DNA from 3 places in the Enterobacter sp. 6722112 genome. Region 1 is predicted to be linked to each of the others. Evidence: predicted binding sites of a transcription regulator. Region 1 holds the regulator's gene; each other region holds the start of a gene.
The links. The regulator CRP, encoded in region 1, controls carbon source genes, mostly activating them, when cyclic AMP is high. The targets are predictions, from matches to a motif close to ATGTGANNNNNNTCACAT.
Positions count from the first base shown of each region.

Region 2: yrbN (protein YrbN) is a predicted target of CRP. The motif match lies at 2,360-2,377, and genes of this name have one in related genera.
Region 3: ldtB (L,D-transpeptidase) is a predicted target of CRP. The motif match lies at 2,660-2,677, and genes of this name have one in related genera.

Region 1 covers NZ_JBZWGR010000007.1:3,902,491-3,906,744, forward strand. Annotated here, with positions in the region: gene AC4OVU_RS20255 (phosphoribulokinase) at 1-807, shown strand, start outside; gene AC4OVU_RS20260 (OsmC family protein) at 893-1,297, opposite strand; gene crp (cAMP-activated global transcriptional regulator CRP) at 1,608-2,240, shown strand; gene AC4OVU_RS20270 (YccS/YhfK family putative transporter) at 2,298-4,254, shown strand, end outside.
Region 2 covers NZ_JBZWGR010000007.1:3,711,537-3,715,790, forward strand. Annotated here, with positions in the region: gene mtr (tryptophan permease) at 1-242, opposite strand, end outside; gene AC4OVU_RS19190 (DEAD/DEAH family ATP-dependent RNA helicase) at 385-2,280, opposite strand; gene yrbN (protein YrbN) at 2,273-2,353, opposite strand; gene nlpI (lipoprotein NlpI) at 2,461-3,345, opposite strand; gene pnp (polyribonucleotide nucleotidyltransferase) at 3,456-4,254, opposite strand, start outside.
Region 3 covers NZ_JBZWGR010000007.1:1,252,995-1,257,248, forward strand. Annotated here, with positions in the region: gene AC4OVU_RS07475 (PTS sugar transporter subunit IIC) at 1-867, shown strand, start outside; gene AC4OVU_RS07480 (GntR family transcriptional regulator) at 882-1,598, shown strand; gene ldtB (L,D-transpeptidase) at 1,640-2,560, opposite strand; gene AC4OVU_RS07490 (ABC-F family ATPase) at 2,783-4,254, shown strand, end outside.

The DNA of each region.
Region 1 (4,254 bases):
AGCCTCGCCTTCCGCAAGATCTTCGCCCAGCTTAACTTACGGGCGGCAGAGGTAGAAGGCGACAGCTTTCACCGCTACACGCGCCCGGAGATGGATATGGCCATCCGCAAGGCGCGCGATCTGGGTAAACACATCAGCTACTTCGGCCCGGAGGCCAATGACTTCGGCCTGCTGGAGCAAACCTTCCGTGAATACGGGCAAAGCGGTACCGGGCAGTCCCGCAAGTATCTCCACACCTACGATGAAGCCGTGCCCTGGAACCAGGTCCCCGGCACGTTCACGCCCTGGCAGCCGCTGCCGGAACCGACTGACGTGCTGTTTTACGAAGGATTGCACGGCGGCGTGGTGACGCCTCAGCACGACGTGGCGCGCCACGTGGATTTGCTGGTGGGGGTGGTGCCGATTGTTAACCTTGAGTGGATCCAGAAGCTGACGCGTGACATGAGCGAGCGCGGCCATTCGCGAGAGGCGGTCATGGACTCGGTGGTGCGCTCCATGGAAGATTACATCAACTTCCTGACGCCGCAGTTCTCCCGAACCCACATTAACTTCCAGCGCGTCCCCACCGTGGACACCTCTAACCCGTTCGCTGCAAAAAGCATCCCGTCGCTGGACGAGAGCTTTGTGGTGATCCACTTCCGCAACCTGGAAGGCATTGATTATCCCTGGCTGCTGGCGATGCTACAGGGTTCGTTTATTTCGCACATGAATACGTTAGTGGTACCGGGCGGAAAAATGGGGCTGGCAATGGAGCTGATCATGACACCGCTGGTGCAGCGGCTGATGGAAGGAAAGCAGATCGCGTGAATTGTTTTGCCCGGTGGCGCTGCGCTTACCGGGCCTACGGGCGTGCTTTTGTAGGGCGGGTCAGCGAAGCGCCACCCGCCAAAAATTAAGCCGCGATCACTTCATACGAATGGGTGATTTTTACCGCTTTCTCCAGCATTAACGCCACAGAGCAGTATTTTTCCGCAGACAGGTCAACCGCACGCGAGACCGCCGCGTCCTTCAGTTCTTTGCCGGTGACGATAAAGTGCAAATTAATATGCGTGAACAGGCGGGGCGCCTCTTCACGACGTTCCGACGTCAGCTTCACTTCACAATCGGTCACGTCATGACGGCCTTTTTGCAGGATCGACACCACGTCGATCGCACTGCATCCGCCTGCCGCCATCAGCACCATTTCCATTGGGCTTGGCGCTTTATCGCCGGAGTTGCCATCCATCAAAACCTGGTGCCCAGAAGCAGACTCGCCCAGGAACGTTAACCCTTCAACCCATTTCACACGCGCTTGCATATTCACTCACTCCAACGTTGCATTTTTTATGACAGATTACGTGTACGTTACATTTCTCGCAACGGAAGGCGACCTGCGTCATGCTGAAGCGAGACACCAGGAGACACGCGGCGAAAGCTATGCTAAAACACTCTGGATGCTACAGTAATACATTGACGTTACACATGTATGCAGAGGACATCAAACTTTACTGGCTGCGAAACGTTACGACAGCCGACTTCCCAGGTATGGGTAAGAATTCGATTGCAACCCCAGAGTCCGGATGCATCTTATGACTCTGGTGACAGCTTATAACAGAGGATAACAGCGCATGGTGCTTGGCAAACCGCAAACAGACCCGACTCTCGAATGGTTCTTGTCTCATTGCCACATTCATAAGTACCCATCAAAGAGCACGCTGATTCACCAGGGTGAAAAAGCGGAAACGTTGTATTACATCGTTAAAGGCTCGGTGGCCGTGCTGATCAAAGATGAAGAAGGGAAAGAGATGATCCTTTCTTATCTGAACCAGGGCGATTTTATCGGTGAACTGGGCCTGTTTGAAGAAGGCCAGGAACGTAGCGCCTGGGTTCGTGCAAAAACAGCATGTGAAGTGGCTGAAATTTCTTACAAGAAATTCCGTCAGCTGATTCAGGTCAACCCTGACATCCTGATGCGTCTTTCTTCCCAGATGGCACGCCGTCTGCAAGTGACCTCTGAGAAGGTGGGTAACCTCGCCTTCCTGGACGTGACCGGTCGTATCGCGCAGACGCTGTTGAACCTGGCGAAACAGCCAGACGCCATGACCCACCCTGACGGTATGCAAATTAAAATTACCCGTCAGGAAATCGGTCAGATCGTCGGCTGCTCCCGTGAAACAGTGGGCCGTATCCTGAAGATGCTGGAAGACCAGAACCTGATCTCTGCCCACGGTAAAACTATCGTGGTCTACGGAACCCGTTAATTTCGGTCAAACGGCGTGCCGCCGCAGGGTGGCACGCCGTTTTTGTCTCTACTCCTCATGTGGCGCAGGCTGATCTATCACCCGGAAGTTAACTACGCACTACGACAAACGCTGGTGCTGTGTCTTCCCGTGGCCGTGGGCCTGATCCTCGGACATCTTCAGCAAGGCCTGCTGTTTTCCCTCGTGCCCGCCTGCTGCAACATTGCCGGTCTGGATACGCCGCATAAACGCTTTTTTAAACGTCTGATTATTGGCGGCTGCCTGTTTGCCGGCTGTAGCCTTGCCGTACAACTTTTACTGGCCCGCGACATTCCTCTGCCGTTGATCCTGACCGTGCTGGCGATGACGCTCGGCGTCACCGCCGAAATCAGCTCGCTGCACGCCCGCCTGCTTCCCGCGTCGCTGATTGCCGCCATCTTCACCTTAAGCCTTGCGGGCAATATGCCGGTGTGGGAGCCATTGCTGATTTACGCCCTCGGCACGCTATGGTACGGGCTGTTTAACTGGTTCTGGTTCTGGCTGTGGCGGGAACAGCCGCTGCGCGAATCCCTGAGCCTGCTCTACGTGCAGCTTGCTGAATACTGCGAAGCAAAATACACCCTGCTCACTCAACATACCGACCCGGAAAAATCCCTGCCGCCGCTGCTGGCGCGCCAGCAAAAAGTGGTGGATCTGATCAGCCAGTGCTATCAGCAGTTGCACATGCTTGCCGCCAACAAAAATCATGAATACAAGCCGCTGCTGCGAACCTTCCAGGTCGGGCTGGATTTGCAGGAGCATATCTCCGTCAGCCTTCATAATCCGGAAGAGGTGCAAAAGCTGGTGGAGCGCAGCCATGCGGAAGCGGTGATCCGCTGGAACGCGCAGACCGTCGCGGCCCGCCTGCGGGTGCTGGCTGACGATATCCTCTATCACCGCTACCCGACGCGCTTTAACATGGACAAACAGCTCGGCGCGCTGGAAAAGATTGCGCGTCAGCACGCGGATAACCCGGTCGGGCAATTTGCTGCCTGGCATTTCAGCCGCATCGCCCGGGTGTTACGCACCCAGCGCCCGCTTTATGCCCGGGACCTGATGGCCGATAAGCAAAAACGGCTGCCGCTGCTGCCCGCGCTCAAAAGCTATCTATCACTGAAATCTTCCGCCCTGCGCAATGCCGCGCGGATCAGTGTGATGCTGAGCATCGCCAGCCTGATGGGAATGGCCCTGCACCTGCCGAAACCCTACTGGATCTTAATGACCGTGCTGTTTGTCACCCAGAACGGCTATGGCGCCACGCGGGTGCGCATTCTGCATCGGGCGGGCGGTACGATGGCGGGGCTGATTATCGCGGGCGTGACGCTGCACTTTCACGTGCCGGAAGGCTATACCCTGGCCGGTATGCTGGCGATCACGCTGGTGAGCTACCTGATCATCCGCAAAAACTACGGCTGGGCGATGGTGGGCTTTACGGTCACGGCGGTGTATACCCTGCAACTGCTCACGCTTAACGGGGAACAGTTTATTATTGCCCGGCTGGTCGATACGCTAATTGGCTGCCTGATCGCCTTTGGCGGCATGGTCTGGTTGTGGCCGCAGTGGCAAAGCGGGCTGCTGAGGCAGAACGCCCACGACGCGCTCGAAGCCGATCAGCAGGCCATTCGTCTTATTCTGAGCGATGACCCGCAGCCCTCTCCGCTGGCCTACGAGCGCATGAAGGTCAACCAGGCGCATAACGCCCTGTTCAACTCCCTTAACCAGGCCATGCAGGAGCCGGGCTTTAACGCGCACTATCTGGCTGACATGAAGCTGTGGGTCACGCACAGCCAGTTTATCGTCGAGCACATCAATGCCATGACGACGCTGGCGCGGGAGCACACGATGCTGACGCCGGATCTGGCGCAGCGCTATTTGCAGTCGTGTGAAATTGCGTTGCAGCGCTGTCAGCAGCGTCTGGAGTATGACGCGCCGGGCGAGTCAGGGGATTCGAACATTCTGGAAGCGCCGGAGACGCTGACCCATGGGCCGATGAGCA
Region 2 (4,254 bases), 190 kb from region 1:
TCTCGGGTGATGGTGTCGAAGCTGGAGCCAATGCGGTAGTTCAGGTTTGCTTCAAGGATCATCAGCCCGGAATGGAGCATGCAGAACCAGGTGAAAACCAGCGCCGCCAGCGACCAGAAGAACCACGCACCGGACATGACCACAGGCAGGGAAAACATCCCGGCACCAATGATGGTTCCGCCGATGATCACCACGCCGCCAAGCAGCGAAGGTGACGTTTGGGTGGTGGTTAGTGTTGCCATGCGGCCTTATCTCCAGTGAAAAATGTGGTTCTGCATTTTAGTGTGTTGCACTGTACCAGTACAAGAGTACAAAAGGAATAAAAAAAGCCCCGATAGCAACTATCGGGGCTGTATACTTTACTTTACGTCAGAAGCGAAAGGCTTACGCGTCACCGAAACGACGACGGCTGGCGCCTTCTTCACGGCGTGGACCACGGTTTTCGCGGCGCTCACCGGAGAAACGACGGCCTTCACCACCGCGACCTTCGCTGCGACCGCCTTCACGACGCTCGCCACCGAAACCGCGACCACCGCCACGACGTTCGCCGCCACGGTCAGGACGTGGCTGTGCATCGCCCAGCAGCTGCATGTTCATCGGCTTGTTCAGGATGCGGGTGCGAGTAAAGTGTTGCAGTACTTCGCCCGGCATGCCTTTTGGCAGCTCGATGGTGGAGTGGGAACCGAACAGCTTGATGTTACCGATGTAACGGCTGCTGATGTCGCCTTCGTTAGCGATCGCGCCAACGATGTGACGAACTTCAACACCATCATCACGGCCCACTTCAATGCGATACAGTTCCATTTCGCCAGCGTCACGACGCTCGCGACGTGGACGGTCTTCACCACCACGCTCTGGACGGTCACCACGTGGACCACGGTCGTTACGGTCGCCACGACGTTCGAAACGATCGTCACGGTCACGGAACTCACGCTTAGGACGCATCGGCGCATCAGGTGGCACGATCAGGCTACGTTCGCCCTGCGCCATTTTCAGCAGTGCTGCGGCCAGGGTTTCCATGTCCAGCTCTTCGCCTTCAGCGACAGGCTGGATCTGGGACAGCAGCGCACGGTACTGATCCAGATCGCTGCTTTCCAGCTGCTGCTGTACTTTCGCGGCGAATTTTTCCAGACGGCGTTTGCCCAGCAGTTCTGCGTTTGGCAGCTCGGCTTCTGGAATGGTCAGCTTCATGGTGCGTTCAATGTTACGCAGCAGACGACGCTCGCGGTTCTCAACGAACAGCAGCGCACGGCCTGCACGACCCGCACGACCGGTACGGCCGATACGGTGAACGTAAGACTCGGAGTCCATTGGGATATCGTAGTTTACAACCAGGCTGATACGCTCAACGTCCAGGCCACGTGCTGCCACGTCGGTTGCAATCAGGATATCCAGACGACCGTCTTTCAGACGCTCCAGAGTCTGCTCACGCAGGGCCTGGTTCATGTCGCCGTTCAGCGCTGCGCTGTTGTAGCCGCTACGCTCCAGGGCTTCAGCCACTTCCAGGGTCGCGTTTTTGGTACGAACGAAGATGATCGCCGCATCAAAATCTTCTGCTTCCAGGAAACGTACCAGCGCTTCGTTTTTGCGCATGCCGTACACAGACCAGTAGCTCTGGCTGATGTCCGGGCGAGTGGTCACGCTGGACTGAATACGCACTTCCTGCGGCTCTTTCATGAAGCGGCGGGTAATGCGACGGATCGCTTCTGGCATGGTTGCAGAGAACAGAGCGGTCTGATGACCTTCCGGGATCTGCGCCATGATGGTTTCTACGTCTTCGATGAAGCCCATACGCAGCATTTCATCGGCTTCGTCCAGTACCAGACCGCTCAGTTTAGAGAGGTCCAGGGTACCGCGCTTCAGGTGATCCAGCAGACGGCCCGGCGTACCGACAACAATCTGTGGACCCTGGCGCAGGGCGCGTAACTGCACGTCATAACGCTGGCCGCCGTACAGGGCTACCACGTTTACGCCGCGCATATGTTTAGAGAATTCCGTCATAGCTTCAGCAACCTGAACAGCCAGTTCACGGGTTGGAGCCAGGACGAGGATCTGCGGCGCGCGCAGGTCCGGATCAATGTTGTTCAGCAGCGGCAGCGAGAATGCTGCGGTTTTACCGCTACCAGTCTGGGCCATGCCCAGCACGTCACGACCAGAAAGCAGGTGTGGGATACACTCAGCCTGGATCGGAGATGGTTTTTCGTAACCCAGATCGTTAAGGGCTTCAAGGATAGGAGCCTTCAGGCCCAGATCTGCAAAAGTGGTTTCGAATTCAGCCATGTAGTACAAGTGCCTCGATATTAATGGCGGCCAGTCTACTTAGCTCATCGTGAAAATGATTAGCAATTTTCATTGAAAAGTGTGAACCGGCTCAAATTAGGTGTATTGACGAACAACAACGCCCTCACCAGTGAAGGTGATGGCAATCAAAAGATTACGGGCTGATGTTTATGTCGTCAGCTATTGCTGGTCCGATTCTGCCAGGTCGTCTTGCTCCTGGCCCAAGAGCGATAATTCCAACAATGCATAACGGTGCTCAACGAAGTTATGTACGTTGTTAGCAACCGCTAATTTGAACAGTGCCGTAGCGCTGTCCATATCCCCCAGACTTAGGTAGTACTTACCTAAATAGAAGTTGGTTTCACTGAGATGCTCAGCGAGCGAGGTGTTATCCGTTGCGTCCGCCTTGAGGCGTTCCATCAGCGTTGCTTCGCTAATGTTGCCCAGGTAGAACTCGACAATGTTCCATCCCCACTGTTCCTTGTCCGATTTCTCGAAGCGCTGTTTCAGTGCTTCTTTGGCCTGCTTCTCATCGAGCTTCTGCTCAACGATGTAAAGCCACAGGCTGCGGAAAGGATCATTAGGATCGTCTTGATAAAACGCCAGCAGATCATCTTGCGCTAACTTATCACGACCGCCGTAATACAATGCGATACCGCGATTCAAGTGCGCGTAGTTGTAAGTTGGATCAAGCTCAAGTACAGAATCAAACGCTTCATAGGCAGCATCAAAATTGCCTGCCTGCGTTAAATAAATGCCTAAGTAATTGAATACTTCAGGCATATCAGGTCGAATCGCCAGCGCTTGTGAAAAATCATTTCGCGCCAGTGCCCTCAGACCGAGACCATCATACAACACTCCGCGCTCATATAAAAGCTGTGCGCGTTCGTCATCGGTTAAAGCCCGACTGGCAAGTATTTGTTCCATGCGTGCCAGAATGACTTCCTGCTGCAAAGTCGGTTGCAATGGCACTGCGAGGACTTCGCTCTTACGCCAGGCAGAGTTGCTGCATCCTGCCAGCGTTAAAGCTGTCGCAACGAAACACCAGCGCAAAAAAGGCTTCATTTCCCACTCCCGAAGACAACTATTGGATGAACGTCCTGTCCCCCGGCGGCTTAACAAGGCGTCCTGCCTGATAATAAGCCCTCCGCCTGCGCGGAGGGCAAATGGCAACCTTACTCGCCTTGCTGTTCAGCAGCCGGGGCTTCCGGTGCCGCAGCAGGCTGAGACTGCTCGGTTGCTTCTTTAATGCTCAGACGGATACGGCCCTGGCGGTCAACTTCCAGAACTTTCACCGGTACTTCCTGACCCATTTGCAGGTAATCGGTCACTTTCTCAACGCGCTTGTCAGCGATCTGAGAGATGTGTACCAGACCTTCTTTACCGCCACCGATGGCAACGAATGCGCCAAAGTCAACGATACGGGTCACTTTACCATTGTAGATACGGCCCACTTCGATTTCTGCCGTGATCTCTTCGATACGACGGATAGCGTATTTCGCTTTCTCGCCGTCGGTTGCTGCGATTTTCACAGTACCGTCATCTTCGATTTCGATGGTGGTGCCCGTTTCTTCGGTCAGTGCACGGATAACAGAACCGCCCTTACCGATAACATCTTTGATCTTGTCTGGATTGATCTTGATGGTGTGGATACGTGGGGCGAACTGAGAAATATCACCACGCGGCGCATTAATCGCCTGTTCCATCACGCCCAGGATGTGCAGACGCGCACCTTTAGCCTGGTTCAGAGCAACCTGCATGATCTCTTTGGTGATACCTTCAATTTTGATATCCATCTGCAAGGCAGAGATACCGTCACGGGAACCCGCTACTTTGAAGTCCATATCGCCCAGGTGGTCTTCGTCACCCAGAATGTCAGACAGAACAACGTAGTTGTCGCCCTCTTTCACCAGACCCATTGCGATACCCGCAACGGCGGCTTTAATTGGCACGCCTGCATCCATCAGCGCCAGA
Region 3 (4,254 bases), 2.6 Mb from region 1:
TTCGCCGGGGTGCTGATTGGGCTGCTCTCAACCGAGCTGTTTATCGCCATTTCACGGCTGAAGGCGCTGCACATTTCGCTGGGGGAGAACGTACCGCCAGCGGTGAGCAAATCCTTTACCGCGCTGATCCCGACGATCCTCACGCTCTCCCTGTTTGCGGTGCTGGCGGCTATACTGGCGAACGTGCTGCACACGGATCTGATCCATCTCATTACGACATTTATTCAGCAGCCGCTGCGGCTGATCAACACCAGCCTGCCCGGGACGATCTTCATTTACAGCTTCGGTAACTTCCTGTTCACGCTCGGTATTCATCAGTCGGTGGTCAACAGCGTGGTGCTGGAGCCATTTCTGCTGATCAATACCAATGAGAATATGCTGGCCTTTGCCAACGGCCAGCCGATCCCGCACATCATCAACAACATCTTTGTGCCGACCTTTGGCATGGTGGGCGGGACGGGCAGCACAATCTCATTGCTGATTGCTATCTTCATCTTCTCAAGACAGAAATCAGCGAAGCAGGTGGCGCGTCTGTCGCTGGCGCCGGGTCTGTTTAACATCAACGAGCCGGTGATTTTCGGCCTGCCGATAGTCTTTAACCTGCCGCTGATGATCCCGTTTGTGCTGCTGCCCGCTATCGGGATTTACTTTGCGTGGCTCTGTACCACGCTGGGGCTCATGTCGCGCTGCGTGGTGATGATCCCGTGGACGACCCCGCCGATCCTCAGCGCCTGGCTGGCGACGGCGGGGGACTGGCGGGCGGTGGTGGTGCAGTTGGCAATCATCGTATTTGGTGTATTCTTCTACCTGCCTTTCCTCAAAGTTGCCGAGCGAGTGGCGTTGAAAAACAGCGGGACAGAACACTAATTTAAGGAAGGACGATGGCGGCGAAGTACATCACCATAGCGCGGGAAATTAAGAAACGCATTATCACCCAGCAGTACGCCGCCAATGAACCTCTGCCGGACCAGTTCGCGCTGGCGGCGGAGTTCAGCACCAGCCGGATGACTATTCAGCAGGCGATGCGTCAGCTGATCGTAGAAGGGCTGGTTTATACCCGACAGGGGCAGGGCACGTTCATCCGCAAAAATTTCCTCCAGCTTTCCCAGTGGGATCTCTCCGGCAGCGACTACTTCGGGGCGACCAAAACCTGGGAACATTTAGGCACGGTGACGAGTCAGGTGGTGCACTTCGAACTGCGCTTCCCGAACGAGAAAGAGCAGGCGTCGCTGATGATAAATCCGGATACGCCGATCTATGACTTTATCCGTCTGCGTTTACTGAACGGTGAGCCGATGTCTCTGGACGCTACGGTAATGCCGCTCAATCTGGTGCCCGGTCTGAACAAAACCCATCTTGAAAGTTCGGTATTCCGGTATGTACAGGAGACGCTGGGGCTGAAGATCATGGGATCGTATCGGGTGGTGCGGGCGCTGAAGCCCAGTACGCTGGATATGCAACACCTTGTCTGCGAGCCAACCGACCCGGTGCTGGAGGTAGAGCAGGTGATCTATCTTGAAGATGGTACGCCGCTGGAGTACGCCCATTGTCACTATCGCTATGACCATGGCGGCATCGTTATCGTGAATAACGGATAAAAAAAAGCGGGCCCCGCGGCCCGCTTTTTTAATTCTCACGATTAGTTCAGACGCACCGGCATACCGGAACGGTTCTGAATCGCCTGATCAACGATGGTCGTGTCAACATCCGCCTGAGAGGTGACGGACTGCACCGCGCTGGTCAGCTTAATCGGTACGATTTCGTTGTTGTTGATCTGATCTTCGCTGGTGGACAGCGGGTTATGCACTTCAATGTAACGGCTGCCGTCCGGCTCTGACGTCGCTTTCACCGGTTCGTTAATGAACTGCACGCGCGTACCGACCGGCACGTTATCGAACAGGAATTTGATGTCTTCATTACGCAGACGCACGCAGCCGTGGCTTACGCGCAGGCCGATACCGAAGTTGGCGTTAGTACCGTGAATGGCATACAGACGTCCAATGTACAGCGCGTACAGACCCATCGGGTTATCCGGGCCGGCAGGCACAACGGCTGGCAGCGGTTCGCCGGCAGCAATGTACTCAGCGTGCATTTTGGCGGTCGGCGTCCAGGTTGGGCCCGCTTTCTTACGCTCCACTTTGGTGGTCCAGTTCAGCGGAGTGTCTTTACCCAGCTGACCGATACCGATAGGCAGCACGATCACGGTGTTGGTGCCTTTCGGGTAGTAATACAGACGCATTTCGGCGCTGTTAATCACGATACCTTCGTGCACGGTATCCGGCAGGATCAGCTGCTGTGGAATGTTGAGTACGGTACCCGCTTTCGGCAGATACGGGTCAACGCCCGGGTTCGCCTCCAGCATGTTCGACAGACCGAGCTGATACTGCGCCGCGAAGTATTCCAGCGGCTGAGAGTTCCCTTCCGGCACCGTCACCACCTGGTTTTCACCCACCAGACGGCTTCCGTCTGTCGGCAGGGGATACGTCACCGCAGACGCGGTCTTACAAAAACCTACTACGGCTAACGCCGCCGCAAAAAGCGTTGTTAATTTCATGTTCATGTTATGCGAGGTATCTAAGCCATTCTGGCGATGAGTTGATAAGTCTGAATCGGTAATGGGAGCGCATTATATGTGCATTCCCGTTAACTGGGAATTCAGATGTGTACGAAATCACATTTTTTTCGATTTTGTTAAAGTTTAGTGGATTACCGCAACACGGGATCTCAATTCGGAATTGTGGCATAATGCCGCGTTTATCACACTTTTCGCAGGAATCTCTCCGTGTTAGTTACCAGCAACGTCACTATGCAGTTTGGCAGTAAGCCGCTGTTCGAAAACATTTCCGTCAAATTTGGCGGCGGCAACCGTTACGGCCTGATTGGTGCCAACGGTAGCGGAAAATCCACCTTTATGAAGATCCTCGGCGGTGACCTGGAGCCAACGCTCGGTAACGTGTCGCTCGACCCTAACGAGCGCATCGGTAAGCTGCGTCAGGATCAGTTCGCCTTCGAAGAGTTCACCGTGCTCGACACCGTGATCATGGGGCACGCGGAGCTGTGGGAAGTGAAGCAGGAGCGCGATCGTATCTACGGTCTCGCTGAGATGAGCGAAGAAGACGGTTACAAAGTGGCCGACCTGGAAACGCAATACGGCGAAATGGACGGCTACTCTGCGGAAGCGCGTGCGGGCGAACTGCTGCTGGGCGTCGGTATTCCGGTTGAACAGCATTACGGCCCGATGAGCGAAGTCGCGCCAGGCTGGAAGCTGCGTGTGCTGCTGGCACAGGCGCTGTTCTCTAATCCGGACATCCTGCTGCTCGACGAACCGACGAACAACCTGGACATCGACACCATCCGCTGGCTGGAGCAGACGCTGAACGATCGCGACAGCACCATGATCATCATCTCGCACGACCGTCACTTCCTGAACATGGTGTGTACTCACATGGCGGATCTGGACTACGGCGAGCTGCGCGTTTATCCGGGCAACTACGATGAGTACATGACGGCGGCAACCCAGGCGCGCGAGCGTCTGCTGGCCGACAACGCCAAGAAGAAAGCGCAGATTGCTGACCTGCAATCCTTCGTCAGCCGCTTCAGCGCCAACGCCTCTAAATCGCGCCAGGCAACGTCGCGTGCCCGTCAGATCGACAAAATCAAGCTGGAAGAGGTTAAAGCCTCCAGCCGTCAGAACCCGTTCATCCGCTTCGAGCAGGACAAGAAGCTGTTCCGTAACGCGCTGGAAGTGGAAGCCCTCACCAAAGGTTTCGATGAAGGCCCGCTGTTCAAAAACTTCAACCTGCTGCTGGAAGTGGGCGAGAAGATAGCTATCCTCGGCGCCAACGGCGTGGGTAAATCCACTATGCTGAAAACCCTGGTCGGTGAACTGCAACCGGATAACGGTACCGTGAAATGGTCTGAAAACGCGCAGATTGGTTACTACGCGCAGGACCATGAATATGAGTTTGAAAACGATCTGACCGTCTTCGACTGGATGAGCCAGTGGAAGCAGGAAGGCGACGACGAGCAGGCGGTACGCAGCATTCTGGGGCGTCTGCTGTTCAGCCAGGACGATATCAAAAAGCCCGCCAAAGTGCTCTCCGGTGGTGAAAAGGGCCGTATGCTGTTCGGCAAGCTGATGATGGAAAAACCGAATATTCTGGTGATGGACGAACCGACCAACCACCTGGATATGGAATCTATTGAGTCGCTGAACATGGCGCTGGAGATGTATCAGGGCACCCTGATCTTCGT